Regions from separate parts of the Rhizobium sp. M10 genome, predicted to be linked through region 3. Evidence: predicted binding sites of a transcription regulator. Region 3 holds the regulator's gene; each other region holds the start of a gene.
What was found. Region 3 encodes LexA, which represses DNA repair genes until DNA is damaged. Its sites were predicted from a motif close to TGTTCNNNNTGTGTTCNG; they were not measured.
Positions count from the first base shown of each region.

Region 1: a site for LexA is predicted at 3,695-3,712, ahead of CO671_RS04655 (ribonuclease). Genes of this name have one in related genera too.
Region 2: a site for LexA is predicted at 3,364-3,381, ahead of CO671_RS16380 (YifB family Mg chelatase-like AAA ATPase). Genes of this name have one in related genera too.
Region 4: a site for LexA is predicted at 6,822-6,839, ahead of CO671_RS08065 (PA0069 family radical SAM protein). Genes of this name have one in related genera too.

Region 1 is NZ_NWTA01000002.1:586,317-594,178, forward strand. It holds gene CO671_RS04635 (thiamine pyrophosphate-binding protein) at 1-364, opposite strand, end outside; gene CO671_RS04640 (CaiB/BaiF CoA-transferase family protein) at 361-1,563, opposite strand; gene CO671_RS04645 (DMT family transporter) at 1,580-2,536, opposite strand; gene CO671_RS04650 (alpha/beta hydrolase) at 2,550-3,500, opposite strand; gene CO671_RS04655 (ribonuclease) at 3,727-4,467, shown strand; gene ettA (energy-dependent translational throttle protein EttA) at 4,566-6,215, shown strand; gene CO671_RS04665 (metalloregulator ArsR/SmtB family transcription factor) at 6,614-7,639, shown strand; gene metF (methylenetetrahydrofolate reductase [NAD(P)H]) at 7,641-7,862, shown strand, end outside.
Region 2 is NZ_NWTA01000009.1:54,893-62,754, reverse strand. It holds gene cysK (cysteine synthase A) at 1-886, shown strand, start outside; gene CO671_RS16390 (hypothetical protein) at 883-1,470, opposite strand; gene CO671_RS16385 (hypothetical protein) at 1,550-1,741, opposite strand; gene CO671_RS16380 (YifB family Mg chelatase-like AAA ATPase) at 1,754-3,286, opposite strand; gene gshB (glutathione synthase) at 3,460-4,407, opposite strand; gene CO671_RS16370 (cupin domain-containing protein) at 4,496-4,999, opposite strand; gene CO671_RS16365 (YraN family protein) at 5,179-5,547, opposite strand; gene rsmI (16S rRNA (cytidine(1402)-2'-O)-methyltransferase) at 5,537-6,454, opposite strand; gene dnaN (DNA polymerase III subunit beta) at 6,716-7,834, shown strand.
Region 3 is NZ_NWTA01000010.1:212,959-220,820, forward strand. It holds gene gltA (citrate synthase) at 1-964, opposite strand, end outside; gene CO671_RS18540 (ComEC/Rec2 family competence protein) at 1,256-3,688, shown strand; gene lexA (transcriptional repressor LexA) at 3,669-4,388, opposite strand; gene CO671_RS18550 (VOC family protein) at 4,584-5,480, shown strand; gene kdsA (3-deoxy-8-phosphooctulonate synthase) at 5,477-6,322, shown strand; gene eno (phosphopyruvate hydratase) at 6,463-7,737, shown strand.
Region 4 is NZ_NWTA01000004.1:81,866-89,727, reverse strand. It holds gene CO671_RS08110 (potassium transporter Kup) at 1-52, shown strand, start outside; gene CO671_RS08105 (cell wall hydrolase) at 316-1,545, shown strand; gene CO671_RS08100 (AtpZ/AtpI family protein) at 1,818-2,156, shown strand; gene CO671_RS08095 (F0F1 ATP synthase subunit A) at 2,219-2,971, shown strand; gene CO671_RS08090 (F0F1 ATP synthase subunit C) at 3,039-3,266, shown strand; gene CO671_RS08085 (F0F1 ATP synthase subunit B) at 3,343-3,966, shown strand; gene CO671_RS08080 (F0F1 ATP synthase subunit B) at 3,970-4,461, shown strand; gene CO671_RS08070 (ribonuclease HII) at 4,741-5,430, opposite strand; gene CO671_RS08065 (PA0069 family radical SAM protein) at 5,596-6,753, opposite strand; gene CO671_RS08060 (hypothetical protein) at 6,893-7,411, shown strand; gene CO671_RS08055 (hypothetical protein) at 7,852-7,862, shown strand, end outside.

The sequences.
Region 1 (7,862 bases), on a different contig from region 3:
CGGTGAAGGCGCGGCGGAATTCGACTTCCTGGAAGGCCTCGCGCTCGCGGGCTTCGCGTTGCACCTGACCGATGAAGAGGATCATCGGGATGGAATCCTGCTTGGCGATGTGCAGGCCGGCGGAGGCGTTGGTGGCGCCGGGGCCGCGGGTGACCATGCAGATGCCGGGTTCACCGGTCAGCCTGCCCCAGCAATCCGCCATCATCGCCGCTCCGCCCTCCTGGCGGCAGACGAGGACATCGATATCGCTGTCGCGCAGGGCATCGAGGACCGCAAGGAAGCTCTCGCCGGGCACGCAGGAGAGGCGTTTGACGCCATTGGCCTTCAACGCCTCGACGATCAGTTCCCCACCGGTCTTCTTCATGACGATGCCTCCCTCTCGCGCTCGGCGAGCTCCGCCAGAATTTCTTCCCTGTGTTCGTCGAGGCGCGGGCTCGGCCTGACGTAATGCAGCGGCGTCTCGGACAGCACCACCGGCGTCCTGACCCCGGGGATGAGCGTGCCGGCGGCATCCGCAAGGTCGATCCGCAGACCGCGGGCGCGCACCTGCGGATCGGCGAACATCTCCTCGATCGTATTGATCGCGCCGGCAGGCACCCCGTTCTCTTCGCAGGCCTTCAACAGGTCCGCTTTCTGCCATTTCAGCGTCTCGGTCGAAACGAGCCGACGCAGCTCGGCCCGATTGCCGACCCGGGCCCTGTTGGTGGCGAAGCGTTCGTCGCCGGCGATCGTCTCAAGGCCGAGGATGGTGCAGAGGCGAGCGAACTGGCCGTCATTGCCGACGGCAAGAATGAGGTAGCCATCGGCCGCCGGCACGACCTCATAGGGCGAGATATTCGGATGGGCGTTGCCGAGCCGGGTCGGTGCAGCGCCGGAGACGAGGTAGTTCATGTTCTGATTGGCGAGCACGGCCGATTGCACGTCGAGCAGCGCCATGTCGACGAGCTGGCCTTCGCCGGTTTTCAAGGCATGGATCAGGGCCGCCTCGATTGCCGAGACGGCATAGATGCCGGTGAAGATATCGGCGATCGCCACACCCGCCTTCATCGGCTGGCCGTCCGGCTCGCCGGTGATCGACATGAAGCCGGACATGCCCTGAACGATGTAATCGTAGCCGGCGAGGCTGGCATAGGGGCCGGTCTGGCCGAAGCCGGTGATCGAGCAGTAGACGAGCTTCGGGTTCAGTCTGCGCAGGCTGTCGTAATCGAGCCCGTATTTGACGAGGCCGCCGAGCTTGAAGTTCTCGATCACCACGTCGGCAGTGGATGCCAGGCGGCGGACGAGATCCTGGCCCTCGGGACTTTTCAGGTCGGCGGCGATGGAGCGTTTGCCCCGATTGGCGGCGTGGTAATAGGCGGCCGAGAGATTTTCGCCGTCGGCACCTTCGACGAAGGGCGGGCCCCATTGGCGCGTATCGTCGCCGCCGTCGGGATTTTCGACCTTGATGACATCGGCGCCGAGATCGGCGAGCATTTGTCCCGCCCAGGGGCCGGCCAGCACGCGGGCGAGCTCGATCACCCGGATGCCGGCAAGCGGCGGTTTTTTCGTCAGGCTCTCGGTCATGGTCCTCCCGGGCAATCTACGGCGCCAGCGTCACCTCAGATGTATCGGATACGGGTTTGGAAGCAAAGCGGCGCTCGCGCCAAAGGATGTAGATGCCGGAGGCGATGATGATCATGATGCCGAGCCATTTGATCGCGTCCGGAAAGTCGCCGAAAACAAGCCAGGCGAAGATCGTGGCCGAGACGATCTCGAAATATTGCAGCGGCGCCAGCGTCGAAGCCGGTGCGGCGCGATAGGCGTAGACGCCGAAGATGCCCGCTATCGCGGCCATGGCGCCGACGCCGGCGACATAGAGCCAGGCGCTGCCTGCCGGCATGACGGGATCGAAGATATCGGAGCCGCTGCCATCGCCGGCAAAAAGCAGGAGGGTGCAGAAGAGGAGGCCCCAGATGCCCATCTGGAACTGCATCGCCCAGGGATCTTCCTTGTGCGACAGGACGCGGGTCATCAATACGAAAATGGCGATGCAGAGGGCGCTGAGGATGGGCAGGAGTGCGATGTAGCCGACTTCGTTGAAACTCGGCTGGATGATCAGCATCGCTCCGAAGAAGCCGACGCCGCAGGCGGTGTAGCGCCGCCAGCCGATCGTTTCCTTCAGGAAAATGCCGCCGAGGATCGTCACCATGATCGGCTCGACGAAGAAGATCGCGATCGCATCGGCGACCGCCATGTATTTCAGCGTGGTGACGAAGGAGATCATCGAGATGGTGATGATCGCGCCGCGGATGGCATGGAACTGGCTCTGGCGCCAGGAGAAATCGGCAAAGCTGCGCCGCCAGATGACGATCGGCAGCATGCAGAGCGCCTGCACCGCGAAGCGGCCGGCGGTGATCTCGGCGGAGGGGATGGTGACGACGGCAAGTTTGGCGAAGATGTCGATGAGCGGCGAAAACATCACCGAAAGAAACATCAGCGCAAGCCCCATCGTCACGTCGGAAGGGGACGAAACGGACCGGGCGGAGGTGCTGCTCATGGTGGAATTCTCGTTATCCGGGATTTTGGCCGTTCCGGCTTTTGCCGACCGCGCCGTCACACCAGTCCGCGAAGGCGGTAATGGCTGCATCTGCGCCAATCTCATTCAGCGTTTCGTGCCGCGTGTCCTGATATATCTCAGTGCTGATACGGGAGAAACCCTGGCTTTTCAAATGGTTTGACAGCCAGAGCACGGCTTTTCCACGCTCGGTCGCCGGATCTTCTGCGCCGCCGACCAGATGGATCGGCAGGTCGCGCCGCAGCCGGTCGAGATGGATCTTTTGCGGTGCACGGAAGGTTAGTTCGAAGACATCGAGCCAGAGTGAAACCGAGGCGTCGAAGCCGCAAAGAGGGTCGGCGACATATTTGTCGACTTCGTCGGGAATATGCGAAAGCCAGTCGAATTCCGTGCGGCGGTTGGCAATGGACCGGCCCCAGGCGGCGAAGGTGAGTTTCGGCAGGAGGCCGCTCGGCACGTCCGAACCTTTCAGCATCCTTTCGCCGATGAGGATCGCCTGGGCGGCGCGACCGGCAAGACCGACGGCGAAATTGGAGTTCCAGACGGCGACCGCGTCGAACTCGGCCGGAGCGGCGACGGCGGCATTGAGCGCGATGAGGCCACCCATCGAATGGCCGAAGAGGATCACCTTCAGGCCGGGATGGCGCGAGGCCGCATGAGTGCGCATGGCGATGATGTCGCCGATCACCCGTTCGACGCCGTCCCGCCGCGCGAAGCGGCCGATCGGAGCGTCGGGCGCCGTCGTCTCGCCATGGCCGCGGTGATCATGGGCATAGATGTGATAGCCGCGCGCCGCCATCGCCTCGGCAAAGCGGCGATACCGCTTCGAGTGCTCCGCCAGACCGTGCGATATCAACAGAATGCCGCATGCGGGGCCGGTGGCTTCGGCATGGTGATAGGCCAGCGATGCTCCCGGCACGGAGAGCCATTGCGTTTCAGAAAACATTCGGATCCTCCCTGCCGCCGCAGAACAGATCGCTAGCGCATAATTTCCTAAAGCGAAATCGATTTGAGCGATTATGCTTCAACTCAAAGTGACAAAGTGTCGGTTGGGTGACTTTAAGGCGCTGAATGCAGTCGATAACAAATTAAAGGAATATTGCGATTCAGGGTTGCTGCCGTTTACTCTTTGTGCTTATCTGTTCCTGCATTGTTCTTCTATGGGGGTTGAAATGAGCAGCATGCAGTTGCGTACCTTGACGTTCGCCGTATCGATGGCCGTTGCCGGCGCCGCCATGGCGCAGGAGGCCACGGGGCGCACCCGTTTCATTCTTGCGGCGAGCTGGCAGCCCGCCTTCTGTCAGACGAACCAGAAGAAGGCCGAATGCGCAAGCCAGACCGGCGAGCGCCACGACGCAACGAATTTCTCGCTGCACGGCCTCTGGCCGATGCGGCAGGATTATTGCGGCGTCAGCGACGACCAGAAGGCTGCCGACAAGGACGGCAAATGGGCTACATTGCCGGCGGTCACGCTTTCGGCCGAGACGCAGGCGGCGCTGGCCAAGGCGATGCCCGGCACGCAGTCCGGCCTGGAACGGCACGAATGGACAAAGCATGGCACCTGCACGAAAATGAGCGCGGAAGATTATTTCGGCGTCAGCGTCCATCTCGTCAGTGCGCTCAATGCATCGGCCGTGCGCGACCTCTTCGCTGCCAATATCGGCAAGACGGTCAAGTCCGATGCGATCAAGGCGGCTTTCGACAAGAGCTTCGGGCCGGGGGCGGGCGACCGCGTCAAGATGAGCTGCCGGCGGGCCGGCAATGTCAGGATGATCAGCGAGCTGACGATCGGGCTGTCTCAGGATGCGGGAACCGCGGCGGCAAAAAGCGGTGGCCTTGGCGATCTGATCCAAGGGGCGGGAAAAACCTCTTTCGGCTGCGATGAAGGTGTCGTCGATGCGGCGGGCTTCTGACCGGAATCCTGCCTAAACCGGGTTTCGGCGTTGCCCACAGGCGCTGTTTCGCCTACATAGCGGCACGAAACGAAGTTTCCCGCCCGGAGCAGCGCAGCATGGCACGTCAATTCATCTATCATATGTCCGGCCTCAACAAGGCCTATGGCAACAAGAAGATCCTGGAGAACATCCACCTTTCCTTCTACCCGGATGCCAAGATCGGCATCCTCGGGCCGAACGGCGCCGGTAAATCCACTGTGCTGCGCATCATTGCCGGCCAGGACAAGGAGTATACCGGCGAAGCCTGGCTGGCCGAGGGTGCCACGGTCGGCTATCTCGAGCAGGAACCGCGTCTCGACCCGAACAAGACGGTGTTCGAAAACGTCATGGAAGGCGTTGCCTCGAAGACGGCGATCCTCGATCGCTACAACGAATTGATGATGAACTATTCCGACGAGACCGCGGAAGAGGGCGCCAAGCTGCAGGACATCATCGACAGCCAGAACCTCTGGGATCTGGAAAGCCAGGTCGAGATGGCGATGGAAGCCCTGCGCTGCCCGCCGCGCGACGCCGATGTCACCAGCCTGTCCGGTGGTGAACGTCGCCGTATCGCGCTCTGCCGCCTGCTGCTTTCGCAGCCGGATCTGCTGTTGCTCGACGAACCGACCAACCATCTCGACGCCGAAACCATCGCCTGGCTCGAAAAGCATCTGCGTGACTATCCCGGCGCCGTGATGATGATCACCCACGATCGCTACTTCCTCGACAACGTCACCGGATGGATCCTCGAACTCGACCGCGGCCGCGGCATCCCTTACGAGGGCAATTACTCGGCCTACCTGCAAGCGAAGGCCAAGCGGATGCTGCAGGAAAACCGCGAAGAAGCCTCGCGCCAGAAGGCCATCAGCCGCGAACAGGAATGGATCGCGTCCAGCCCGAAGGCCCGCCAGGCCAAGTCCAAGGCGCGTATCAAGTCATACGAGCAGTTGGTGGATGCCGCCGAGAAGCAGCGTCCCGGCGACGCGCAGATCATCATCCCGGTCAGCGAGCGGCTCGGCCAGGTGGTCATCGAGATGGAAGGGATCACCAAGGGCTTCGAGGGCCGCACGCTGATCAACGACCTCTCGATCAAGCTGCCGCCGGGCGGCATCGTCGGCATTATCGGCCCGAACGGCGCCGGCAAGACGACGCTGTTCAAGATGATCACCGGCCAGGAAAAGCCGGACAGCGGTTCGATCCGCATCGGCGAGACCGTGCATCTCGGTTATGTCGACCAGAGCCGTGACGCGCTTGCGGGCGACAAGACGGTCTGGGAGGAAATCTCCGGCGGCGCCGAAATCATCAAGCTCGGCAAGTTCGACATGAACTCCCGTGCCTATTGCGGCGCCTTCAACTTCAAGGGTGGCGATCAGCAGCAGAAGGTCGGCAATCTCTCCGGCGGCCAGCGCAACCGCGTTCACCTCGCCAAGATGCTGAAGGCCGGCGGCAATGTCCTGCTGCTCGACGAGCCGACCAACGACCTCGACACGGAAACGCTGGGCGCACTTGAAAACGCGCTGGAGAACTTCGCCGGCTGCGCCATCATCATCAGCCACGATCGCATGTTCCTCGACCGTCTGGCGACGCACATTCTGGCTTTCGAAGGCGAGGGCCATGTCGAATGGTTCGAAGGCAACTTCGAGGATTATGAACAGGACAAGATCCGCCGCCTCGGCCCCGACGCCCTCAACCCGGGCAGCCAGGCGCATAAGCGTCTGACGCGCTGATCGCCTCTTGTCGGGTAGGGCTGCGACTGAGCCCGGCAACGCCTCTTTCGTCATGCTCGGGCTTGTCCCGAGCATCTGCGACGGCCGATGCGGAGCAGATCCTCGGCACAAGGCCGAGGATGACGTCGCGACAAAAAGTGAGGTTTTCAACAAGCTGAGCCCCGGCCGTCCGGGGCTTTTTCGTATAAGCGTGTCGCCTCGAACCTCACTCATGTGGCGCGTCTAAATCTTTGTTTCTGATGGATATCGTCCTCTTGAAACCGCTACAGGCGCTCGGGCAGCATCCATTGAGGCCTTGTCGCAATTTGAGCAGGCAATTTCGCGGAGAGTGCGAATTGCCGCTTGCCACCGCTTTTCAAATCACATAAAGATATCTTTATATCTTGATTGGGCTGAAGATGAGCGAACCTTTGAAGCTGGGACTGGATGGTTTGGTGGACGTCTTGAAGGCGGCCGGCGAGCCGACGCGTCTGCGGCTTCTGGCGCTTCTCGACGCGGGCGATCTGACGGTCACCGACCTGACCGAAATTCTCGGACAGTCCCAGCCGCGTATCTCCCGCCACTTGAAGCTGCTTGGAGAGGCCGAACTGATTGAGCGCTATCAGGAAGGCGCCTGGGCCTATTTCCGCCTCAAGCAGGACGGCAAGGCGGCAATGCTCGTGCGGGCCTTGCTGAAGCATGTCTCCGAAAACGATCCGACCGTCCTTCGTGACGGCGAGCGGCTGTCGGCGGTCAAACGCCAGCGGGCCGAGCGGGCACAAGCCTATTTCAGCCGCAACGCGGCGGAATGGGACGAGCTTCGCCGCCTGCATGCGGCCGACGAGGAAGTCGATGCCGCCGTCATCCGGCTGCTCGGCAGCCAGCCGATCGATTCGCTGCTCGATCTCGGCACCGGCACCGGCCGCATCCTCGAACTCCTGGCCGGGCTCTACCGCCGGGCGATCGGTGTCGACGCCAGCCGCGACATGCTGAGCGTGGCGCGCGCCAATCTCGACAAGTCCCGTATCACCAAGGCCACCGTGCGCCACGCCGATATTCTGAACCTGCCGTTCGAGGGACAGGATTTCGACCTGGTGACGATCCATCAAGTGCTGCATTTCTTCGACCAGCCGGAGATTGCCATCGCCGAAGCGGCGCGCATGCTGCGGCCGGGCGGCCGGCTCGTCGTCATCGACCTTGCGCCGCATACGCTCGAATATCTCCGCGACGAGCATGCGCATGTGCGTCTCGGCTTTTCGCACCAGGCGATGTCCGACTGGCTGCGCAAGGCCGGGCTCGACGTCGAGCAGGTCGTCGATCTTCATCCGGGTCAGCAGAGCGGGCAGGGGCTGACGGTCACCGTCTGGCTCGCACGCGATCCGAGGCGCCTCATGGCTTCGCAACTAAGCGAAGGCGCCGAACCTACATTTGCCGGGAGAGTATGACATGGCTTTGAAAAGCGAAGCGCAGGCGCGCGACATCGGGATCTCGTTCGAATTCTTCCCGCCGAAATCGGAAGAGATGGAAGGCCAGCTCTGGAATACCGTCAGCGAGTTGCAGGACTGGGATCCGGATTTCGTCTCGGTGACCTACGGCGCCGGCGGCACCACCAAGGCGCCGACGCTGACCGCCGTCACGCGTTTCCTGTCGCAGACGCCGCTTGCCACC
Region 2 (7,862 bases), on a different contig from region 3:
CGACAAGCTGGCGCGGGAAAAGGGCGTGGTGGCCAACCTGATCGGCAAGCTCGAATTCTTCAACCCGATCGCCTCGGTCAAGGACCGCATCGGCGTGGCGATGATCGAAAGCCTGGAAGCGCAGGGCAGGATCACCCCCGGCAAGTCCGTGCTGATCGAGCCGACCTCCGGCAACACCGGCATCGCGCTCGCCTTTGCCGCCGCCGCCAAGGGCTACCGGCTGATCCTCACCATGCCGGAAACCATGTCGGTCGAGCGCCGCAAGATGCTGGCGCTGCTCGGCGCCGAGCTGGTGCTGACCGAGGGCGCCAAGGGCATGAAGGGCGCGATCGCCAAGGCCGAGGAGCTGGCGGAATCGCTTCCCGACGCCATCATTCCGCAGCAGTTCGAAAACCCCGCCAATCCCGAAATCCACCGCAAGACGACCGCCGAGGAAATCTGGAACGACACCGACGGCACGGTCGACATCCTCGTCTCCGGCATCGGCACCGGCGGCACCATCACCGGCGTCGGCCAGGTGCTGAAAAGCCATAAGCCCGAAATCCAGATCATCGCCGTCGAGCCCGCCGATTCCCCTATCCTCTCCGGCGGCAATCCCGGCCCGCACAAAATCCAGGGCATCGGCGCCGGTTTCGCCCCAAAAATCCTCGACACCGGCATCTACGACGAGGTCGTCACCGTCACCAACGACGAGGCCTTCGAACAGGCGCGCCTGGTCGCCAGGCTGGAAGGCGTGCCGGTCGGCATCTCCTCGGGTGCGGCACTGACCGCAGCGATCAAGGTCGGCGTCCGTCCGGAGAATGCCGGCAAGAACATCGTCGTGATCATCCCGTCCTTTGCTGAGCGCTATCTCTCGACGGCATTGTTTGAGGGGCTGGGGAGCTAAAGGTGGCTGGGGCCGGACGATTCCGCCGGCAATTTATCCTGCAGAATATCGGGGCGCTTCGGCGCCCTTTCTTTTGTGCCGTCACCTGCGTTCCAACCGAAGTGGGACGAAAGTTCTGTGGTAGTCCGCAATGACGATGGTCGATGTCCACCTGAGCTCGTTGAATGCAAGTGTTTGCCAACCTTCGCCATGACTTCCGCCAGCGTCGCGGTCAAACGCGTCAGCTCGGTGTGCTCGCTCGTCCGCTCCGGAGCATAGCGCGAAATGAGGTACTCACGCTTTGCTGTCATTGCCTCGAGATGCTGGGCGGTCTTTTTTCTCAGTTTGAGTTTGTCAACGAACGTTGGCTCCGCGAGGTCGTGCAGCCGTCCTCGTATATCCTCTGGAGCAACGCCCTCATGGCGCAGGAAGGCATTTAAGTAGAGTTCGATAGCGTGAATGGCGCACATTCGAGCCGGGGCAATGGATAGTGCAATTTGCTTCTGACCCTTCCTGAATAGGAGTTTGGAAGCGCGAGAGTAGGCATTCGCCAAGTCTAGAACCTCCAATGGGTTGGCATTTGAGCCCGGATATTCGTTACTCATCTACATCCCCGGTAGCCTTTCTCATCCGTCGCCTCCGACCGACCATGTCGAACGGACAGACATTCTTCCCGAAATTTTTTCAGCCGGAGCTAATATTGTAAAGTGCGACGAAATGAGGAGAGGCCTTTACCCCTAACGGATAATCAACACAGAGGGATGCTTCATCGTCCGAGGCAGCTGGAATTTCGCTGAGGGCGACCATCAGCACCAGCGCGCTCGGCAGATTGGTGAGTGGCCCTGAGGACCAATGCGTCAAAATATCTGCGCGCATCCGCGCTTCTTCTCACGCCGCCGCCGTCAGCCTCTCCCCGGCAATCCTGTAAGAAATCGCCTCAGCCAGATGCAGGCGGCCGACCGTCGGTTTGTCGTCGAGGTCGGCCAGGGTGCGGGCGACCTTGAGGACGCGGTGATAGCCGCGAGCGGAGAATTTCATTTTTTCGGCGGCGTCGCGCAAGAGCTGCAGGCCGCCGGCGTCGGGTTCGGCGAGTTTCTCGATCATGGCGGTGGAGCAGCGGGCGTTGGTGCCGATGCCTTTGGCGCCAGCGGCCTCGAAGCGCTCTTGCTGGAATTCGCGGGCGCGGGCGACGCGGCGGGCGACGTCGGCGCTCGCTTCAGCCGCCATCGGGCGGATCAGATCGGCGGCGGAGACGGCGGGCACGTCGATGCGGATATCGATGCGGTCCATCAGCGGGCCGGAGATGCGGGCCTGGTAGTCGCTCATGCAGCGCGGGCCGCGGACGCAGGTGTGGCCGGGCTCGCCGGCCATGCCGCAGCGGCAGGGGTTCATTGCGGCGATCAGCTGGAATTTCGCCGGATAGGAGACGCGGTGATTGGCGCGGGCAATGACGCATTCGCCGCCTTCGAGCGGCTGGCGCAGCGCATCGAGCGCCTGTGGCGTGAATTCCGGAAACTCGTCGAGGAAGAGCACGCCGTGATGGGCAAGCGAGGCTTCGCCGGGCCGGGCGCGGATGCCGCCGCCGACCAGCGCCGCCATGGTGGCGGAATGATGCGGGGTGCGGAAGGGCCGGCGATCGGAGAGCTTGCCGCCGGAAAGCTCACCGGCGATCGAATGGACCATCGACACCTCAAGCAGCTCGGCCGCCGAAAGCGGCGGCAGGATCGACGGCAGCCTTGCCGCCAGCATCGATTTGCCGGAGCCGGGAGGCCCGACCATCAACAGATTATGGCCGCCGGCGGCCGCCACTTCGAGGGCGCGCTTGGCGCTTTCCTGGCCCTTGATCTCGGCAAGATCCGGCAGGTTGGCGGCATTGGCGCGGATCGACGCCTCCGGCCGCGACAGTACCTGGGTGCCGCGGAAATGATTGGCAAGGGCAATCAGGCTGCGCGGGGCGAGGATATTAACGTCGGCGCCGGCCCAAGCGGCCTCGGCGCCGCTTTCGGCCGGGCAGATCAGCCCCTTGCCAAGCGCATTGGCGCCGATGGCGGCCGGCAGCGCGCCTGCAATGGCGGCGATCGTGCCGTCGAGATTGAGCTCGCCGACGACAACATAATCCGACAGCGCATCGGCGGGAATGGCGCCGAGCGCCGCCATCAAGGCCAGTGCGATCGGCAGGTCGAAGTGCGAGCCTTCTTTCGGCAGGTCTGCCGGCGCCAGATTGACGGTCACCCGCTTGGCCGGCAGCGCCAGGCCGGAGGCGTGAAGGGCGGCCTGCACCCGCTCGCGGCTTTCGGCCACCGCCTTGTCGGGCAGGCCGACGATCTGCATGCCGATCTTGCCGGGCGCGATCATGACCTGGACCTCGACCGGCACTCCTTCTATGCCCTGGAATGCCACCGTACTGACACGCGCGACCATATGCCCATCCCCTGCCCGCAAACTCTTATACCGCCCGCAACCGTTCAGGGCCACCGGTTGCAATCTGGCACGGAAGCAGGAATAAAACAAGAACGATAAAGGAACGTTTTCGGATATGAATGGTGACCGGGGTTGTACCCGGTCACAGCAGGCGTGGGGCTGGAGCCGCAGGCTCAGCCGCGCTTGCGCTCGATCGCATCCCAGAGCAGGGCTGCGATATCGGCGCCGCCGAACTTCTTGACCTCGCGGATGCCGGTCGGCGAGGTGACGTTGATCTCGGTCATGTAATCGCCGATCACGTCGATGCCGACGAGCAGGAAGCCGCGCTCACGCAATGCCGGGCCGATCCGTTCGCAGATTTCCTTTTCGCGCGGCGTCAGCTCGGTCGCCTCGGCGCGGCCGCCGACATGCATGTTGGAGCGGCTGTCATGCTCGGCCGGGACGCGGTTGATGGCGCCGGCGAATTCGCCGTCGACCAGGATGATGCGCTTGTCGCCCTTGCGCACGTCGGGCAGATATTGCTGGGCGATGAAGGGCTCGCGGAACATCTGGCCGAACATCTCCAGCAGCGAGGAGAGATTGCGGTCGTCGCGGGTCGAATGGAAGACGCCAGCGCCGCCATTGCCGTAGAGCGGCTTCAGGATGATGTCGCCCATCTCGTCGCGGAAGCGGCGGATTTCGGCCGGGTCCTTGGTGATCAACGTCTTCGGCATCAGGTCGGAAAATTCGGTGACGAAGATCTTCTCCGGCGAATTGCGCACCCAGGCAGGATCGTTGACGACGAGCGTCTTCGGGTGGATGCGCTCGAGCAGATGCGTCGAGGTGATATAGGCCATGTCGAAGGGCGGATCCTGGCGCAGCAGCACCACATCCATGGTGGAGAGATCGACACGCTCGGGCGCGCCGAGCTCGAAGTGATCGCCCTTGACGTCGCGCAGCAGCATCGGCTCGACGCTGGCAAAGAGCTTGCCGTCGCGGAAGCTCAGCCGGTCGGGGGTGTAATGGAAGAGCCGGTAGCCGCGCGCCTGGGCTTCCAGGCTCATGGCGAAGGTGGAGTCACCTGCGATATTGATGCCGGCGACATGATCCATCTGGACCGCTACATTGGTGATCTTGGCCATTTCCGTCCCTCGCTGAATGCCGGACAGATGTAGGTCGGCCCGGTATCAAACGCAACGGTCAATCAAGGCCTGCCGCCGCCACCATTGGTCAGGCGGCGATCCCCTGGTTGCCGTTGTTGCGCAGCAGGTTGCGCAGGCGATAGGCGATCGCCAGGGGCTTCGGGAAGGGCTTGCGCAGGAAGGCGACCTTGCGGACGTAATTGTCGACCCGCCAGCTTGCCCAGGTTCCGCCGGCGAAAAAGGCGACGTCGCCGGCGCACAAGGTTCGTTCGGTGCCGTCCTCGGCGGTGATATGGACCTCGCCTTCGAGGATCATCACCGTCTCGTCCCAGCCGAAATACCAGCGGAATTCGCCCGCCGTGCAGTCCCAGATCGCCGTCAGCGAGGCCTCGTCATGGCCGCGCGAATGTTCGGCGGTGCGCGCTTGCGGGTTGCCGCTGACGATCCAGTCGGGATTGATCGGCGTGGATTTCAGCGGCAGCAGGTCGCTTGCATGCGCGATGAAGGATTTCCCGGCCGGCTTCGCCACGGCATAAGGCACCGAACGCACGGCCATGGCGACCGCACTTGCAAACATCAGCTTCCAGGCCATGAAACAACCCCCAATCATTACCCCTAAAGATCTTTGTTTTTATGCATGTCGTTATCCCGGAACCGCGGCGCACTTCCGGGCGACATGCATTGCGATTGCGATAGCAGAGAGTCGTAAGAAGCTGGTTCAAACCGGAACTAAAATTTTAACGATCCGAAAGCCCGCCGGACTGGGAATGACTAAAAAGCGTCCTGAAAATGGCGCGGCAGACGGCCGGGCGTGACCGCGACAATATCGTAGCGCTGGGAAAGACGGGCCTGATCGGCCTGGCGGGCGAGCCAGAGATCACTTGCCGCCCGTATCCGCTTCTGCGCGGCAGCGGAGACGGCGTCGACGGCCGCCGCCTCGCCATGGCGGGCCTTGACCTCGACGAAGACGGCGAGATCGCCCTTGCGGGCGACGATATCGATCTCGCCGAGCCGGGTGCGGTGGCGCAGCGCCAGGATGCGATAGCCTTTCAACATCAGGAAGACGGCGGCGACATACTCCGACATCAGGCCGCGGCGCAGCGCCTTTCTTCTGATGGCGGTGAGGTCGTTATCGCCCATCGGCGCCCTTCATTTCCAAGAGGCGCTGATAGAGCACCTTGCGCGGCAGGCCGGTGAGACGGGCGGCCTCGGTGGCGGCCTTTGCCGTCGGCATCGACTTCGAGAGATCCGCCAGCACCGCCTCGACGTCGGCCTCCGGCGTTTCCACCGGCTGCGGCGGACCGACGACGAGAACGATCTCGCCCTTGACGTTGTCCACCTCCTGGTAATGGGCGGCGAGCTCGGCCAGCGTGCCGCGGCGGAATTCCTCATAGGTCTTGGTCAGCTCGCGGCAGACGGAGGCCGGCCGCGTGGCGCCCAGCACATCGGCGGCAGCGAGAAGCGTGGCGCCGATGCGATGCGGCGATTCAAAGAAGATCAGCGTCGCGGGGGCTGCGGCAAGTTCGCCGAGGCGGTCGCGGCGGGCCTTATCCTTGGCCGGCAGAAAACCGGCGAAAAGGAAGGCGTCGTTCGGCAGGCCGGAGCCGACAAGGGCTGCAAGCGGCGCCGAGGCGCCGGGGATGGGGACGACACGATAACCGGCGGCGATCGCCTGCTGCGCCAGCCGGTAGCCGGGGTCGGAAACCAAAGGCGTGCCGGCATCCGACACCAGCGCCACCGACCGGCCGGCCTCCAGCGCCTGGAGGAGCCGCGGCCCCGCCTCATCGGCATTGTGCTCGTGATAGGCGAAAGGGCGGTTCTGGATGCCGTAGCGGTCGAGCAGAACGCGGGTGACGCGCGTATCTTCGCAGGCGAGAACGTCGGCGCCGGCCAGCGTTTCCAGCGCGCGCAGCGTGATGTCGCCGAGATTGCCGATCGGCGTGGCGACGAGATAGAGCGCCGGCTCCAGCGGCCGCGCCGGCACCGCCATATTGTGCAGGCGGAAGCTTCGCCGCGTGGCCGCCTCCGCCGTCGTTTCCTCGCTCATGCCGTTTACTTTCGTCCCGCCGTCGTCGAACCCTTATGGGGGAACCTTTATGGGCGAGCCGCACCGCTTCGGCAAGGGTTCGGATTTCTGTGAGGATTGCTCCGGAAAACCTGAAATGCGGGCCTTCCACCGCCCATGCCTCTTGCAAACCGGTGCTGAAGTCTGCCATTTTGCCCGTCCACTCCCCCGACCTCAATCGGGAAAGCATTCTTCGGGTGCTCGATGCGCCCGGACAGTCACGGTCGAAAGCGGTAGCATCCCATGCGTATTACTATTGAGCGGTCAAACCTGTTGAAATCGCTGAACCACGTCCACCGCGTGGTCGAACGTCGCAATACGATCCCGATCCTGTCCAACGTACTGCTCAAGGCCGACGGCCAGAACCTCGACATGAAGGCGACCGACCTCGACCTCGAGATCACCGAGGCGACACCTGCCAGCGTCGAGCAGGCCGGCGCCACCACCGTTCCCGCCCATCTTCTCTACGATATCGTGCGCAAACTTTCGGACGGCTCGGAAGTGCTGCTGGCGACCAGCACCGACGGCGGCTCGATGACGGTGCAGTCCGGCCGCTCGAAATTCTCGCTGCAATGCCTGCCGGAATCCGATTTCCCGGATCTGACCGCCGGCACCTTCACCCATTCCTTCAAGCTGAAGGCGAGCGATCTGAAGATGCTGATCGACCGCACCCAGTTCGCGATTTCGACGGAAGAGACGCGGTATTACCTCAACGGCATCTTCTTCCACACGATCGAGAGCAAGGGCGAGCTGAAGCTCAGGGCGGTGGCGACCGACGGCCACCGGCTGGCGCGCGCCGATGTCGATGCGCCCGCCGGCTCCGAGGGCATGCCCGGCATCATCATTCCGCGCAAGACGGTCGGGGAACTGCAGAAGCTGGTCGACAATCCGGAAGCGATCGTCACCGTCGAAGTTTCCGACGCCAAGATCCGCATGACGATCGGCTCGATCGTGCTGACCTCGAAGCTGATCGACGGCACCTTCCCGGACTATCAGCGCGTCATCCCGACCGGCAACGACAAGGAAATGCGCGTCGACTGCACGAGCTTCGCCCAGGCCGTCGACCGCGTCTCGACGATTTCATCCGAGCGCGGCCGCGCCGTGAAGCTGGCGCTGTCCGAGGGGCAGCTGATGCTCACCGTCAACAATCCCGATTCCGGCAGCGCCACGGAAGAAGTCGCCGTCGGCTACGACACGGATGCGATGGAAATCGGCTTCAATGCCAAATACTTGCTCGACATCACCGCGCAGCTTTCCGGCGAGGAAGCGATCTTCCTGCTGGCCGATGCCGGCTCCCCGACGCTGATCCGCGACACGGCCGGCGACGATGCCCTTTACGTGCTGATGCCGATGCGCGTCTGACGGGAACGAAGGCCGCCTGCCGTTGTTT
Region 3 (7,862 bases):
TCTTCTGCATGATCTTGGCGCGCGGGTCGTAGTTCTTGTAGACGCGGTGGCCGAAGCCCATCAGGCGGAACGGATCGTTCTTGTCCTTGGCGCGGGCGATATATTCCGGAATATGATCGACGGTGCCGATCTCGTTCAGCATGTTGAGTGCTGCTTCGTTGGCGCCGCCATGCGCGGGGCCCCACAGGCAGGCGATGCCGGCCGCGATGCAGGCGAACGGGTTGGCGCCCGACGAACCGGCGAGGCGCACGGTCGAGGTCGACGCGTTCTGCTCGTGATCGGCATGCAGGATGAAGATGCGGTCCATGGCGCGGGCAAGCACCGGGTTGACCACATATTCCTCGCAGGGAACGGCAAAGCACATGCGCAGGAAGTTCGATGCATAGTCGAGGTCGTTCTTCGGGTAAACGAAGGGCTGGCCGATATGGTACTTATAGGCCATGGCGGCCAGCGTCGGCATCTTGGCGATCATCCGCAGGCTGGCGACCATGCGCTGATGCGGATCGGTGATATCGGTCGAGTCGTGATAGAAGGCCGACAGCGCGCCGACGCAACCGCACATGACGGCCATCGGATGCGCATCGCGGCGGAAGCCGGTGAAGAAGCGGCTCATCTGCTCGTGCACCATGGTGTGATGCGTGACCCGATAGTCGAAGTCCTTCTTCTGCGCGGCCGTCGGCAGTTCGCCGTAAAGCAGGAGGTAGCAGACCTCGAGGAAGTCGCCATGTTCGGCGAGCTGCTCGATCGGGTAGCCGCGGTGCAGCAGCACGCCTTCGTCGCCGTCGATATAGGTGATTTTCGATTCACAGGATGCGGTCGAGGTGAAGCCCGGATCGTAGGTGAAGGAAGCGGTGTTCTTGTAGAGAGCACCGATATCGATGACGCTTGGACCGATCGTGCCGCTTTTGACGGCGAGGTCGACTGATTTGTCACCAATTTTTATTGTTGCGCTTTGATCCGTCATGCTGATCCTCCGAAATGTCGGTGGCGCCACAAAAGCGCCATAGGGGTTAAGCGTCCTTACCGATAGCTATATGATCGCGAAGCTAATGCCAAGTTACCGTGACGGCATTTTGTGCATTGCGGCATCACCTTTTAGGCACTGCAGCGATGAGCGGCACGCATAGCGGAAACCGATGATTCGACTGGTCTTTTCGCATTTGCGATTTTCGCTCGTATTTCAATCGATTATGCTTGCCGGATTTGCCCAGAGGTTGCATTCTGGGTGCCTGGGCAGGGTAAGTTCGGGCGGCGCATGCAGGAATTGACGACAGTCGAATTGCGGCCGCAAGCGGGCGTCGGTCTTGCCGATCCGGCCGATCTTCCTGCCCCTGCCGTGGTGATGCGGCCGGCGAGAACCCAGTCCGCGATGTCGTTGCGCCATCGGCTGCCGGCGGCAATGAGACAAGCGCTGCGTGCTGGCGGCCGGATGCTGAGCGAGGAGGCCGACCACGGCCGCCTGCTCCTGTTCTCGCCGGTCTTCCTCGGTGCCGGCGCGGCATTCTGGTTTCTTGCGGCAACGGATTTTCCGCTCCTTCCATCGTTGCTCTGCCTGTCGGTGCTGATGTTTGCGGTGGTCGTCGCCGGCCGCAGCCGGCCGGCCTTGCGGGCGACGCTTATGGCGCTTGCCCTCGTGGTATGCGGCATGCTCTGCGCGCAGCTCGAAAGCTGGCGGGCCTCGACCGTCATCCTCGATTCATCCGTGACGACGACGGTGACCGGCCGCGTCGAGCGGCGCGAAGGCGACGATCGCGGGCGGTGGCGCTATGTTCTTGCCGTCACCGGCACCGAGGCGCCACAGGTGAAGCGGCCGCCGAGGCGCATAACCGTGATCGCCCGCGGCGCCGATGCGCCCTTCGAGATCGGTGACGTCATCACCGGCCGAGCACGGTTGACGCCGCCGGCGGGGCCGGCGCTTCCCGGGCTCAACGACTTTTCCTTCGGTGCCTATTTCGATGGCATCGGCGCCAACGGCTTCTTCTACGGTGCGCCCGAGAAAGTCGATTCGCAGGCAGGCCCGCAGCCTGCGAGATCGACGTCCGAAGCTCTGCTCGAATGGCTTTATCAGTTGCGCAGCGGCATCGGCGATCGCATACGCTCGATCCTGCCCGGCGACACAGGCGCTTTTGCCGCTGCTCTGGTGACTGACGAGCGGCGCGCCATCTCGAAGGAAACGACGGAGGCGCTGCGCCAGTCCGGCCTTGCGCATATCGTGGCGATCTCGGGCCTCAACATGGCGTTGTCGGCCGGCATCTTCTTCGTCGGTTTCCGGATGCTGCTCAGCCTCGTTCCTGTTGTCGCTCAAGCCTATCCGACAAAGAAGCTCGCCGCGGGCGGCGCGCTCCTCGCCGTCACGGCCTACTTCCTGATCTCAGGATTCGGGGTTTCGGCCGAACGCGCCTTCATCATGATGGCGATCATGCTGATTGCCGTCTTCTTCGATCGGCCGTCGATCAGCCTGCGCAATGTCGTTCTCTCGGCGCTCGTCATCATCGCCATTTCACCCTCCGAAGTCTTGGGTCCGAGCTTCCAGATGTCCTTTGCCGCGACTTTGGCACTGGTATCGGGCTATCAGCTGTGGAAGGACCGGCGCGTCCGGGAAAACCCGTTGCTGAAGCTGCCGGTCCTGCGGCCGGTCGTGGCGATCGCCGGTTTCTTCGGCGGCGTCTTCCTGACCTCGTTGATCGGTGGCTTTTCCACGGCGCTGTTTTCGATCGAGCATTTTCATCGCCTGACCGCTTATGGCCTGCCGGCAAACCTTGCGACGATGCCGATCATCTCCTTCATCGTCATGCCGGCCGGGCTGCTGGCTATGTTGCTCATGCCGTTCGGTCTGGACGCTCCGCTCTGGAAAGTGGTCGGTTTCGGCCTCGATCTGGTGATTGCGGTCGCCAAGACGGTGTCCGGCTGGGGCGGCGACATCGGCCTCGGCCGCTTGCCCGCCTGGTATTTCGCGGTCGCTGTGGCAGGCTTTCTGCTGCTGACGCTGCTCCGCACCCGGTTGCGCCATGCCGGCACATCGATCCTCGCCGGTTCGACGCTCATCCTGCTGATTCTGCCAGGGTCCCGGCCGCCGGATCTGGTGATTTCAGAGGATGGTGGTCTGGTCGCGCTCATCGCGCCGGCGGCACTGGCTTCCAACCGTGAAAACCCGCCGGACTTCATCTTCGACCAGTGGCAAAGAGCGCTGGTCCTGCCGAGGCACCACCCGCCGAAGATGCTGGATGGTCCTGCCATCCCGCCACCGGGTGAAGACCGCCGCGTCAGGCTGTCCCGCGACCAGCAGAATGACGCGAGGACGGCGATGGCGACCGCTGTAGCCGGTGGTGAGGTAAATCGGTTTTCCTGCGTGAAGAAGGCCTGGTGTATAGTCAGGCTCGGCAATGGCCATGTCGTCGCCGTCATCGACAACGCCGCCTATCTCGGCCCGGCCTGCGACGCCGGCGAGATTGTCGTGACCGCGGTGCGCCTGCGTTTCGACCGTTGCCGCTCGGGTGCGACACTCTTCACCGGCGAGACGCTGCGTAGGACCGGTTCCGTCGAACTGCGTTTTGCACAGGAGGGATTCGAGGTCGCAACCGCATTCGATGCTTTGTCGCGTCCATGGATGCGCCATCGAGCCTATGATTGGCGCAAAGACAGTTTTACCGAAACCGGCCCGTCCGCTGTCAGTGATAACGGCGAATGAGGCCGACCAGCTTGCCCTGCACCTTGACCCGGTCGGGCCCGAAGATACGGGTCTCGTAAGCCGGGTTGGCGGCTTCGAGGGCGATCGAGGCACCCTTGCGGCGAAAGCGCTTCAGCGTCGCTTCCTCGTCGTCGACCAGCGCAACGACGATATCGCCGGGACTTGCGGTGCTGCCGTTGCGGATGATCACCGTGTCGCCGTCGAAGATGCCGGCGTCGATCATCGAATCGCCCTTGACCTCCAGCGCATAATGTTCACCCGAGCCGAGCATGTCTGAGGGAACGACGATGTCGTGCGTGTTGTTCTGGATCGCCGAGATCGGAACGCCGGCGGCGATCCGGCCCATGACCGGCACGGACACAGTGTTGCCGTTGTCGGCGATCGGCTTTGCGGCAGCGGGGGCGGCGACCGGTTGGGGCTTGCCGAGGCTGCCTTCGATAACACTCGGTGAAAAACCGCGGCGCGGCTGAAGACTGGGGCTATAGGCCTCCGGCAGCTTGATCACTTCCAGGGCCCGGGCCCGGTTCGGTAGGCGGCGAATGAAACCACGTTCCTCCAGCGCCGTGATCAGGCGATGAATGCCGGATTTCGAGGCGAGATCCAGGGCATCCTTCATCTCGTCGAAAGAGGGCGGAACGCCGGATTCCTTCATGCGCTCATGAATGAAAAGGAGAAGCTCCTGTTGTTTGCGCGTGAGCATCGACGTCAGACCCCGTGATTGAAACAAATCCAGAACAGACACTATATGTTCCATATGTGTTCCGCAAGTAGCTAAATTTCCGTAAAACTTCGCGCCAACTCGTCGAGATTTTTATTTTCATTCGCCGGATTGGCGCACATGTCTTGCATTGAGGGTGGTGCTGTCGCACATCTCTGGCGTGTCAGGAGGGATATCATGATCGCACATTCCGCCAAACCGCACCCGCTGGATCATGTCGTGCTGCCCGTCGTCAATATCGACCTGGCGCGCGAAAGGCTCGGCAAGCTCGGCTTTACCGTCGCCGCCGATGCGCGCCATCCGTTCGGAACGGAAAATGCCTGCGTCTTTTTCGCCGACAAGACCTATATCGAGCCGCTCGGCGTGGCGAGTGTCGAGGAGAGCGAGGCAGCGGCCCGCCACGGCAATGTCTTCATCGCCCGCAATCGCGCCTTCCGCTTCCGCTGCGGCGAGGAGGGACTTTCGGCGTTGGCCTTCCTCACCGAGGATGCCGGCCTCGATCATCGGCGATTCGTGGGTAGCGGCGCGAGTGCCGGCGAGATGTTGCAGTTCAGCCGGCCGATGCGGATGCCGGACGGTTCGGAAAGCGTCGGCAGCTTCAAACTGGCCTTTTCAGGAGATCTGCGCGCGCCCGACTTCTTTCTCTTCACCTGTCAGCGCATCAATTCGTTCCCGGCCGGTCGTGCCGCTCTGGAGACGCATGCCAATGGCGTGACCGGCATTGCCGAGATCGCCCTTTGTTCGCCGGAGCCGGCTGCATTTGCCGCCTTCGTTGGTCTTGCGGTCGGGCAGACGGTGGTGGAGAAAACCGGTTTCGGCATGAAGATCGCGGCATCCAATGCCAAGATCAGCCTGATGACGCCGGAAGGGCTGGAGGCCTATTTCGAGCTTGTCGTTTCCGCCGCCGATCGTGGCCTGCGCGGTCAGGCAATCCTCTTCACCGTCACCGATCTTGCCGTGACAGAAGCGCATTTGGCTGCTAACGGAGTGACATACACACGCAAGAACAATCGCATTCTGGTGAAGCCCACGCCCGGGCAGGGCGCGCTTTTTGCCTTCGAGGAACCACGATGAGCACTGATACCAATTCCGAGGTCAAGATCGGCGAAGGCGAAGGCCAGGTCACCTTTTCCAATACCGGGCGCCTGTCGCTGATTGCCGGCCCCTGCCAGATGGAGAGCCGTGACCACGCCTTCATGGTCGCCGGTACGCTGAAGGAGCTCTGCGCAAAGCTCGGTATCGGCCTCGTCTACAAGAGTTCCTTCGACAAGGCGAACCGCACCTCGCTCTCGGCAGAGCGCGGCATCGGGCTTGAAAAGGGCATGGAGGTCTTCGCCGACCTGAAGAAGGAATTCGGCTTTCCCGTCCTGACCGACGTTCACACCGCCGAGCAGTGCGCCGAGGTGGCGGAGGTGATCGACGTTCTGCAGATCCCCGCCTTCCTCTGCCGCCAGACCGATCTTCTGATCGCCGCTGCCCGGACCGGCCGCGTCGTCAACGTCAAGAAAGGCCAGTTCCTCGCCCCCTGGGATATGAAGAACGTCCTGAAGAAGCTCAATGCCAGCGGCAATCCGAACGTGCTGCTGTGCGAGCGCGGCGCTTCCTTCGGCTACAATACGCTGGTTTCCGACATGCGCTCGCTGCCGATCATGGCGGCGATGGGCGCGCCCGTCATTTTCGATGCGACCCATTCCGTCGCCCAGCCGGGCGGGCAGGGCGAATCCTCGGGCGGTCAGCGCGAATTCGTTGAAACGCTGGCGCGCGCAGCCGTGGCGACGGGAATTGCCGGCGTCTTCCTCGAAACCCACCAGGACCCTGACAACGCGCCGTCCGACGGCCCGAACATGGTTTATCTCAAGGACATGCCGCGCTTGCTTGAGAAGCTGCTTGCCTTCGACGCGGTCGCCAAGGCTTGATGTTCAACAGGCTGACATGATCGTGGTTTAGGCCACGTCAGAACGCTGCTTCGCAGGCGGGAATTGCGGCATTGTAATTTGCCCGCCTTCGATTATGACAGGCTTCGAACGATTGATCACCCACCGAGCAGGAAGAACCCATGACTGCAATCACCGATATCATCGCCCGCGAGATTCTCGATAGCCGTGGCAATCCCACCGTCGAAGTCGACGTCTACCTCGAAGACGGCAGCATGGGCCGCGCGGCCGTTCCCTCTGGCGCCTCGACGGGTGCCCATGAGGCGGTCGAGCTGCGCGACGGCGGCAAGCGCTACCTCGGCAAGGGCGTCGAAAAGGCGGTCGAGGCCGCCAACACCGAGATCTTCGACGCCATCGGCGGTATCGACGCCGAAAACCAGATCCAGATCGACAACATCATGATCGAACTGGACGGCACGCCGAACAAGTCGCGTCTCGGCGCCAACGCCATCCTCGGCGTGTCGCTCGCCGTCGCCAAGGCTGCCGCCCAGGCCTCCGGCCTGCCGCTCTATCGTTATGTCGGCGGCGCTTCGGCGAGCCTGCTGCCGGTGCCGATGATGAACATCATTAACGGCGGCGCTCATGCCGACAATCCGATCGACTTCCAGGAATTCATGATCCTGCCGGTCGGCGCCGATACGATCGCCGAAGCCGTGCGCATGGGTTCGGAAGTCTTCCATACGCTGCGTAAGGAGCTTGCCGCCCAGGGCCACAACACCAATGTCGGCGATGAAGGCGGTTTCGCACCGGGTCTGAAGAGCGCTTCGGAAGCCCTCGACTTCATCGTCAAGTCGGTTGAGAAAGCCGGCTACAAGCCGGGTGAGGACATTTACCTCGGCCTCGACTGCGCCTCGACCGAATTCTTCAAGGACGGCAAATACGTTCTCGAAGGTGAAGGCCGCACGCTCGAATCGGGCGCCATGGCCGAATATCTGGCCGAGCTCGCCGGCAAATACCCGATCATCTCGATCGAGGACGGCATGGCCGAAGACGACTGGGACGGCTGGAAGGCGCTGACCGACCTGATCGGCAATAAGACGCAGCTCGTCGGCGACGATCTCTTCGTCACCAACTCCGCCCGCCTTCGCGACGGCATTCGCATGGGTGTCGCCAACTCGATCCTCGTCAAGGTCAACCAGATCGGTTCGCTGACGGAAACCCTCGACGCGGTCAATACGGCGCACAAGGCGGCCTACACCGCCGTCATGTCCCATCGCTCCGGCGAAACCGAGGATTCGACCATTGCCGATCTCGCGGTTGCCACCAACTGCGGCCAGATCAAGACGGGTTCGCTGTCGCGTTCCGACCGCCTTGCCAAATACAATCAGCTGATCCGCATCGAGGAAGGCCTCGGCCCGCAGGCGCAGTATGCCGGCCGCTCGATCATCCGCGGCTGATCGAATCTGAACGTCAATGGCTTAACCCGCGCCCTCCCGGCGCGGGTTTTTTATTGCTCATATTTACGGTCAACGAACGGTTAATCTCTGCGCGTTATGCTGAACGAATTGGTAATGCGTTCAAG
Region 4 (7,862 bases), on a different contig from region 3:
CCGCCTGCCGGCAAACCGCGTGGTGGAGCTGGGGTCGCACGTTATTATTTGACGGGCGCGGGCGACAGCCCTGACGCGGGTCTCCTCGCTGTCTTGCACTTCCGCCACCTCATCCTCCGTCATGCTCGGCCTTGAGCCGAGCATCCACCGGGTCCACCAGCAGCCATGGCATGGATCCTCGGCTCAAGGCCGAGGATGACGGAGATTGGGGGATGCGTCCCGTCAACCCAGCCACATTCGAATATCCAAAACCGCCGATGGTCACATTCCGGCACGCCCCGTTAACCGGACGTCAAGGTTAATAAGGGATTTTCGATGGAATGTTCCCGCGTTCCATGCCCGGAGTTCGTGTTGCGTCGAAAGAGCCCTTCCCGTAGCAAGCTGCGTCTTCTTCCCGAGAACTGGGTGTCACCTGTCATCTTCGGGCTCGCCGGCTGGCTGATCTTCCCGAGCGTTGCCTCCCACGCCGATCTCGCCACCATGCTCGCCGGTCTCGATCGTGAGGGCGAGAGCTGGCGCATGGTTCTGACCAATTCTCCGGCCGGCTCCATTCATCAGGCCGAACTCGCCTTTGCCGATCCTGAAGTGACGGGTTCGATCGCGTCGGGCGCCGGCATGGTGCTGCCCGATGGCCGCAAGGTCGCTTTTACCGCCAAGGACAAGGGCACCGCCAAGGAGAAGGGCCACGAGGACACGCCGGATGAGGATCGCGTCAACCGCGGCATGAAGAAGGGCCGCATCGTCGCGGTGGAAAAGATGCAGCCGCCGAAGGATTTTTCCGCCGGCTCCATTCTCGAGCGCACGAAGATGCTCTTCACTCCGAGCTTCGACCTCAAGGACCGATCGGCCTTCGTCAAGCCGAAGATCCGGGGCAAGGAAATCGAGATCGCCACATCTTTCTATAAGAAGCAGCCGGTGATCGAGGAGAGCGGCGTGCCGGCGATGCTCGCAAGCCTGATCACCAGCAACAAGGCCGATGTGCTGGCCACGGCTTACGCGCCGGCAGCACCCGACTATTTCCGCCAGTCGCCGTTCGATTCGATCCTGGCCGAACCGGACAGCGGCCGCTTCGTCCCGGAGATCGGCCCGCGTGATCACGCCTGGGCCGCAAGCGTGCTGCCGCCGAGCGTCTTTTCCGCCCGCGAGCAGCAATGTCTTGCCTCCGGCATCTATTTCGAGGCGCGCGGAGAATCGGCGAAGGGCCAGGCCGCTGTCGCCCAGGTCATCCTCAACCGCGTCCGCAATCCCGCCTATCCGAAGAGCATCTGCGGCGTCGTCTATCAGAACGAGGATTGGCGCAACCGCTGCCAGTTTTCCTTCGCCTGCGACGCCATCAAGGACAGGGTGAATTCGGAATATCACTGGCGGGTCGCCCGCGACGTGGCGATGGCGGTGACATCAGGCAAGATCTGGCTGCCGCAGGTGGGCTCGGCGACGCACTACCACGCCGTCTACGTCCGCCCGAAATGGGCAAAGACCATGGAAAAGGTCGGCCGCATCGGTCTCCACGTCTTCTACCGCACCTATGGCGGCGGCTGGAGCTGAGATAAATCGTCCGGGTCCGGCCGATTTCCGGCCCCGAAAAGCGGATTCTTTCCGTCGAATTTGCACGATCGACCCATGATCGCTTTATCCCTTTGATTCGACGGGGTTATTTTCTCGCTGGACAGAAGCTGTCTACGCCTTGACTATACCAATCCCTAAAACTATGTTGCGCGCGACTTCAGAACGGGCCGGAAGGGTCTCAACCTTCGCGTCCGGGGTCCGAATGACCGGGGTAGCGGGAGTGCGGGCGACGGGCAGGCGAGGAGAGATCCATGGCGGACGACCGCGAGGAAAGTCTTGATAAGCGCCGTGCGCAGCTGGAAGCGGAACTCGCGACCAAGCGCGTCGAGGCGAAAGTGGACGAGGCAAGCGAAGCCCGCGCCGAGGTAAGCCGCAAAGGTTATGCCCAGGCGATGAAGCTTTCCAGCGAGTTCATTTCCGCCATCGTCGTCGGTGCCGTCCTTGGCTATCTCCTCGACCGTTTTGTTGGCACGGCGCCTTGGGGGTTGATTGTTCTTCTGCTTCTCGGATTCTGTGCCGGCGTTCTGAACGTGTTGCGTTCTGCGGGGGTGGTGGCCCATCCCCTGGACGACAAGGACGACAAGAAATAAGGACCGGTCCCGGTCCAGTGCAATGACCCCGCGTCCTGCGGGCCAAAGAGAGAGAACAAGCGGTGTCTAACGATCCGACTCATCAGTTCCTGATCCAGAAGATTGTCCCGATCGAAATCGGCGGAATTGATTTTTCGTTCACCAATGCATCGCTGTTCATGGCCGCTTCGGCTGCCGTTGCCGCAGGCTTCCTCTATTTCGCGACCTCGAACCGCGCCATCGTGCCGGGTCGTTCGCAGTCGGTCGCGGAAATGTCCTATGAATTCATCGCCAATATGCTGAAGGAAGGCGCGGGCAAGCAGGGAATGAAGTTCTTCCCGCTGGTCTTCTCGCTGTTCATGTTCGTCCTGACGGCGAACCTGCTCGGCATGTTCCCCTATTTCTTCACGGTGACGAGCCAGATCATCGTGACCTTCGCGCTGGCGATCCTCGTCATCGGCACGGTCCTGGTCTATGGTTTCTATAAGCACGGCTTTCACTTTCTGAACGTCTTCGTGCCCTCGGGCGTGCCGGGCCTTCTGCTGCCGCTGGTCGTCCTGATCGAAATCATTTCCTTCCTGTCCCGTCCGATTTCGCTCTCCGTGCGTCTTTTCGCAAACATGCTCGCCGGTCACATCACGCTGAAGGTGTTCGCAGGCTTCGTTGCCTCGCTTGGAGCCCTCGGTGCAGTCGGTATCGGCGGAGCCGTTCTTCCCCTCATCATGACCGTCGCCCTGACCGGTCTCGAGTTCCTCGTTGCCTTCCTCCAGGCTTACGTCTTTGCGGTGCTGACTTGCATGTACCTCAACGACGCGATCCATCCGGGCGGGCACTAAGGATAACGACATCGACGTCAAAGGGCGTCAGTCATTCGCCGCAACAACCATTTCAAAGGAGTTCAACATGGAAGCGGAAGCAGCAAAGTTCATCGGTGCAGGTCTGGCTTGCTTTGGTATGGCCGGTACGGCTCTCGGCCTCGGCAACATCTTCGGCAACTACCTCTCCGGCGCTCTGCGCAATCCGTCTGCCGCTGACAGCCAGTTCGGCCGTCTGGTATTCGGCTTCGCCGTTACGGAAGCTCTGGGCATCTTCTCGCTGCTCGTCGCTCTCCTCCTCCTCTTCGCCGTCTGATATCGGCGGATAGTGGATCACGGCCTGCGACCGCAAGCCGTGATCCTTTGCATTTGCAGTCCACCTGGAGGTGAGCATGTTTTTTGTGACCCCGGCTTACGCTGAGGAAGCACCGGCGGCAGCGACCGGCACGGATGCGCATGGCGCTCCGGCCGCAGGCGAGGTCCATACCGAGACCGGCGTAGCCGAAGGCGAACACGCCCGTGGCCCGTTCCCGCCCTTCGATTCGACGACCTTCTCGTCCCAGCTGCTCTGGCTGGTGATTACGTTCGGCGTCTTCTACCTCCTTATGCAAAAGGTCATTGCGCCGCGCATCGGGGCCATTCTCGATCAGCGCCACACGCGCATCTCCCAGGACCTGGAAGAAGCAGGCCGCCTGAAGGCGGAAGCTGACGCCGCCGTCCAGACCTATGAAGGCGAACTGGCCGCTGCCCGCGCCAAGTCGAATGCGATCGGCTCCGCCGCCCGCGACGCCGCCAAGGCCAAGGCCGAAGAGGAACGTCGCGCTGTCGAGACGAGCCTGTCGGAAAAGATCAAGGCTGCCGAAGTCCGCATCGCCGACATCAAGGCGAAGGCTTTCGCCGATGTCGGCACCATTGCCGAAGAAACGGCGGCTGCCGTCGTCGAACAGCTGATTGGCGGCAATGCCGCCCAGGCTGATGTCGCCGCCGCCGTCGCGGCCGCCAAGAAGGAGGCTTGATCGATGGAATTTGCTTTTGACGCGACTTTCTTCGCCTTTGTCGGCCTCGTTCTCTTCCTGGCGCTGGTTGTCTACCTGAAGGTCCCCGGCATGATGGCACGGTCGCTCGACGACCGCGCCGACCAGATCCGCAACGAGCTGGCCGAAGCCAAGCGCCTGCGCGAGGAGGCCCAGCACCTGCTCGCCGAATACCAGCGCAAGCGCAAGGAAGCCGAAGCCGAGGCGGCGCACATCGTTGCCGCCGCCGAGCGCGAAGCCGAGATGCTGACTGCCGAAGCGAAGAAGAAAACGGAAGAATTCGTCGCCAATCGCACGGCGCTCTCCGAGCAGAAGATCCTGCAGGCCGAGGCCGAAGCGATGAAGGCGGTCCGTTCCGCCGCCGTCGATCTGGCGATCGCGGCCGCCGAAACGGTGCTCGCCAAGAAGGCGGATGGCAAGGTCCAGTCCGAACTCTTCGGCAATGCCGTCGGCCAGGTCAAGACACGGCTCAACTGAGCGGTATCGAATGGAATGAAGAAAGGCCGGGCATGTCCCGGCCTTTTTGTTGTTGGTAGTCGTTTTATTTGGTCCGAGGTGTGCGCGCAGCGGCTGTGGCCTGGCGCCAAAGACTGCCCCTCACCCTAACCCTCTCCCCGTAAACGGGGCGAGGGGACGTGCCAAACGCGGCGTTGAGGTTTGAGGAAGCGGGCGCGGCTTGTCCCTTCGCCCCGCGAGCGGGGAGAAGGTGCCGGCAGGCGGATGAGGGGCAGGCCCTCGGCAGTCTGAAGCCAAGTCCTATTCCGGTATCAACTCATCCGTCTCAGGCCCGTCCTCGCCCTTGCGCAACGGCCGAAAACTCATCCGGTGCAGGGAGCAGGGGCCGTGTTTCTCGATGCCGGCGCGGTGCTGTGCCGTGCCGTAGCCGGCATGCGCGGCAAAACCGTAATCCGGAAAGACATTGTGGGCGCGGGCCATCATCCGGTCGCGCGTCACCTTGGCGACGATCGAGGCGGCGGCGATCGAGACCGAGCGGGCGTCGCCCTTGACCACGGCCTGGCCGGGGCAATCGAGGCCGGGCGGCACGTCGAGCCCGTCCGTCAGGACGTAGCTTGCCGGAACGGCAAGACTGCAGATGGCGCGGCGCATGGCGTCGAGGCTTGCCTTGCGGATATCCGTCTCGTCGATGCGCGTCGAGCTGGAAGAGGCGATCGAGACGGTCGCGGTCGCGAGAATCTGCACGAACAGTTCCTCGCGCCGCTGCGCCGAAAGCTGCTTGGAATCGTTGAGGCCCTCGGGGATGCGCTTCGGGTCGAGGATGACGGCGGCGGCGACGACCGGCCCGGCGAGCGGCCCGCGGCCGGCCTCGTCGGCGCCGGCGACCGGCCAGTGGCCGGCCTTGCGGGCTTTGAGTTCCAGGCGGAAATCCGGCACGAGCGGAGCCGTGTCGAAAAGCAGGGGAGAATCGGGTGGCGTGCGAGGTTTCATGCGGCTGAACCTCGCACGCCAACCCGATTTCCCGCAAGTCCCCGGATCAGGGCGGCGGCCGGGGACGGTCCGGCGGATGGTGGCGGTCAGGGCCATCCGCGGGAATTGCGCTCGGGCTCGAAAACAGGGCGGTTTCTCGATGGGCCGATGCGCAAATTCTATAAATCAGAGCAGCGACAGCTGGACGCCGCTGCCATCAGGCGGCACGAACAGATCGTCGCGCAGCGGCAGACCGCGCCGCGTCAGGCCGAAACGCCTCGCCGCCATTTCGAAGCGCCGGGCGATCTGCCACGCATAGGGACCGGCGCCCTTCATGCGCTTGCCGAATTCAGCGTCATAATCCTTGCCGCCGCGCATCGAGCGCACCAGCGACATCACATGCCGGTAACGATCGGGATAATGCTGCAACAGCCAGTCGCGGAAGAGCGGGCTGACCTCGAGCGGCAGCCGCAGGATGACATAGCTCGCCTCGACGGCGCCGGCCGCCTTGGCCGATTCGAGGATGCGCTCCAGCTCGTGATCGTTCAGCGCCGGGATCAGTGGCGCGGCCATCACGGCCGTTTGGATCCCTGCTTCCGACAGCGTGTGAATGGTCTCCAGCCGACGCGGCGGCGTGGCGGCGCGCGGCTCCATCGTCCGGGCAAGCTTGCGGTCGAGCGTGGTCACGGAGATGCCGACGCGCACCAGGTTCTTCGCCGCCATCTCCTGCAGAATGTCGAGATCCCGCAGGATCATCGCCGACTTGGTGACAATCGAGACCGGATGGTTCGCCTTGTTCAAAACCTCGAGAATGCCGCGCATGATGCGCCATTCCTTCTCGATCGGCTGATAGGGGTCGGTATTGGTGCCGATCGCGATCGCCCGCACCTTGTAGCCGGGCTTGGCGAGCTCCCGCTCCAGCAGCTTAGCCGCATCCGGCTTGGCGAACAGCTTCGTCTCGAAATCGAGCCCCGCCGAAAGCCCCATATAGGCGTGTGTCGGCCGGGCGAAACAATAAATGCAGCCATGCTCGCAGCCGCGATAGGGATTGATCGAGCGGTCGAAGCCGATGTCGGGCGATTCGTTGCGGGTGATGGCCGTGCGCGGCTTTTCGATCTGCACCTCGGTCTTGAACGGCGGAAGCTCTTCCAGCGTCTGCCAGCCGTCATCAAAGGTCTCCCGCTGCAGCGCCTCGAAGCGGCCGGTCGGGTTCAGTCCGGCGCCGCGCCCGCGCCGCCGGTCGACCTCGACCCTCAGCCCGGAGGAGACGATCATCGCATCGGCAATATCTGCCGTATTGGCAGGCGCGAATGCGGCCTGCCCTGCCAGGGACTGCTCTCTCATCGGATTCTCCCGCGGCGGGAGGCCATCGCCTCCGCCCGTTTTGATGATTAAATTCCTATCGGCAAAATGAGAACAATGCAAGAACAAAATACGGAAAACGCTGCTGGCAAAAATTTGTGCGGCGCATTATGACTAGGCGATGTTGACGGTTGTTCTCGAATGTCAGGATCAGGAATCTGAGCTGGCCCAGACCTTATCGGTCCTGGTGGCAGGCGCAGTGGAGGGTCTCGTCGGCGATGTGGTCGTGCTCGATCACGGCTCGCGCGACGGCACCTCGCGGGTCGCCGACGCGGCCGGCTGCCGGTTTCATTCGCATTGGGATATCAAGGACATCGTCGCGTCCGCCCGCGGCGACTGGCTGCTTTTCGTCGAGCCGGGTGCACGCCCGCAGGCGGGCTGGATCGACGAGATTGCCGAATATATCGCGCTCAACAAACTGCCGGCGCGCTTCACCGCCTCGCGCGGCTACCGGCGCCCGTTTTTCGAGCGCATCGGCCGCACCGCGCCGCCGCTGGAACTTGGTCTGCTGATGCCGAAGAGCCAGGCGCTGGCCGCCGCCCGGAGCGGCATGCGCCTTGCCGATTTCGCCAAGGGCCGGAAGCTGCGTAAACTCGCAAGCGAATTGATTCCTTCCTGGGTGGCGCGCGCGGCGCGGTAGGGTTCTACGCTTCATTATGTCTGGGCTTGGTTCATGACTGTCCGGTTGGGACCCGCCCTAAACCCCTCCCCAACCCCTCCCCACAAGGGGGAGGGGCTAACGTGCCGCACCGCTTCACGTTACCCTCCATCGTAACCATCCGGCGAACGGTAACAGCCAGCAAGACTTCTCCTTTTGGTTGCCGTCGGGCGCGACAGCTTAGTCCCTCCCCCTTGTGGGGAGGGGTTGGGGAGGGGTTTTCTCTAAGAGGCGGAGCGCCTTCGCAGAAGCATCCCCAGATCGCGCAAAGATGGCGCCCAATCAGATTTCGCGCTATAATTCGCTCATGGCGCCGCCGAAGCGCCGCGCTTCGCAACGGATGGCCATGAATGCCGGTGGACGGCAGAACAGGTCGGCGAAAATCTCCTCTTCTGCCGGGTTCCGGCGAAAGGAGGTGCGTCATGATCCGCCA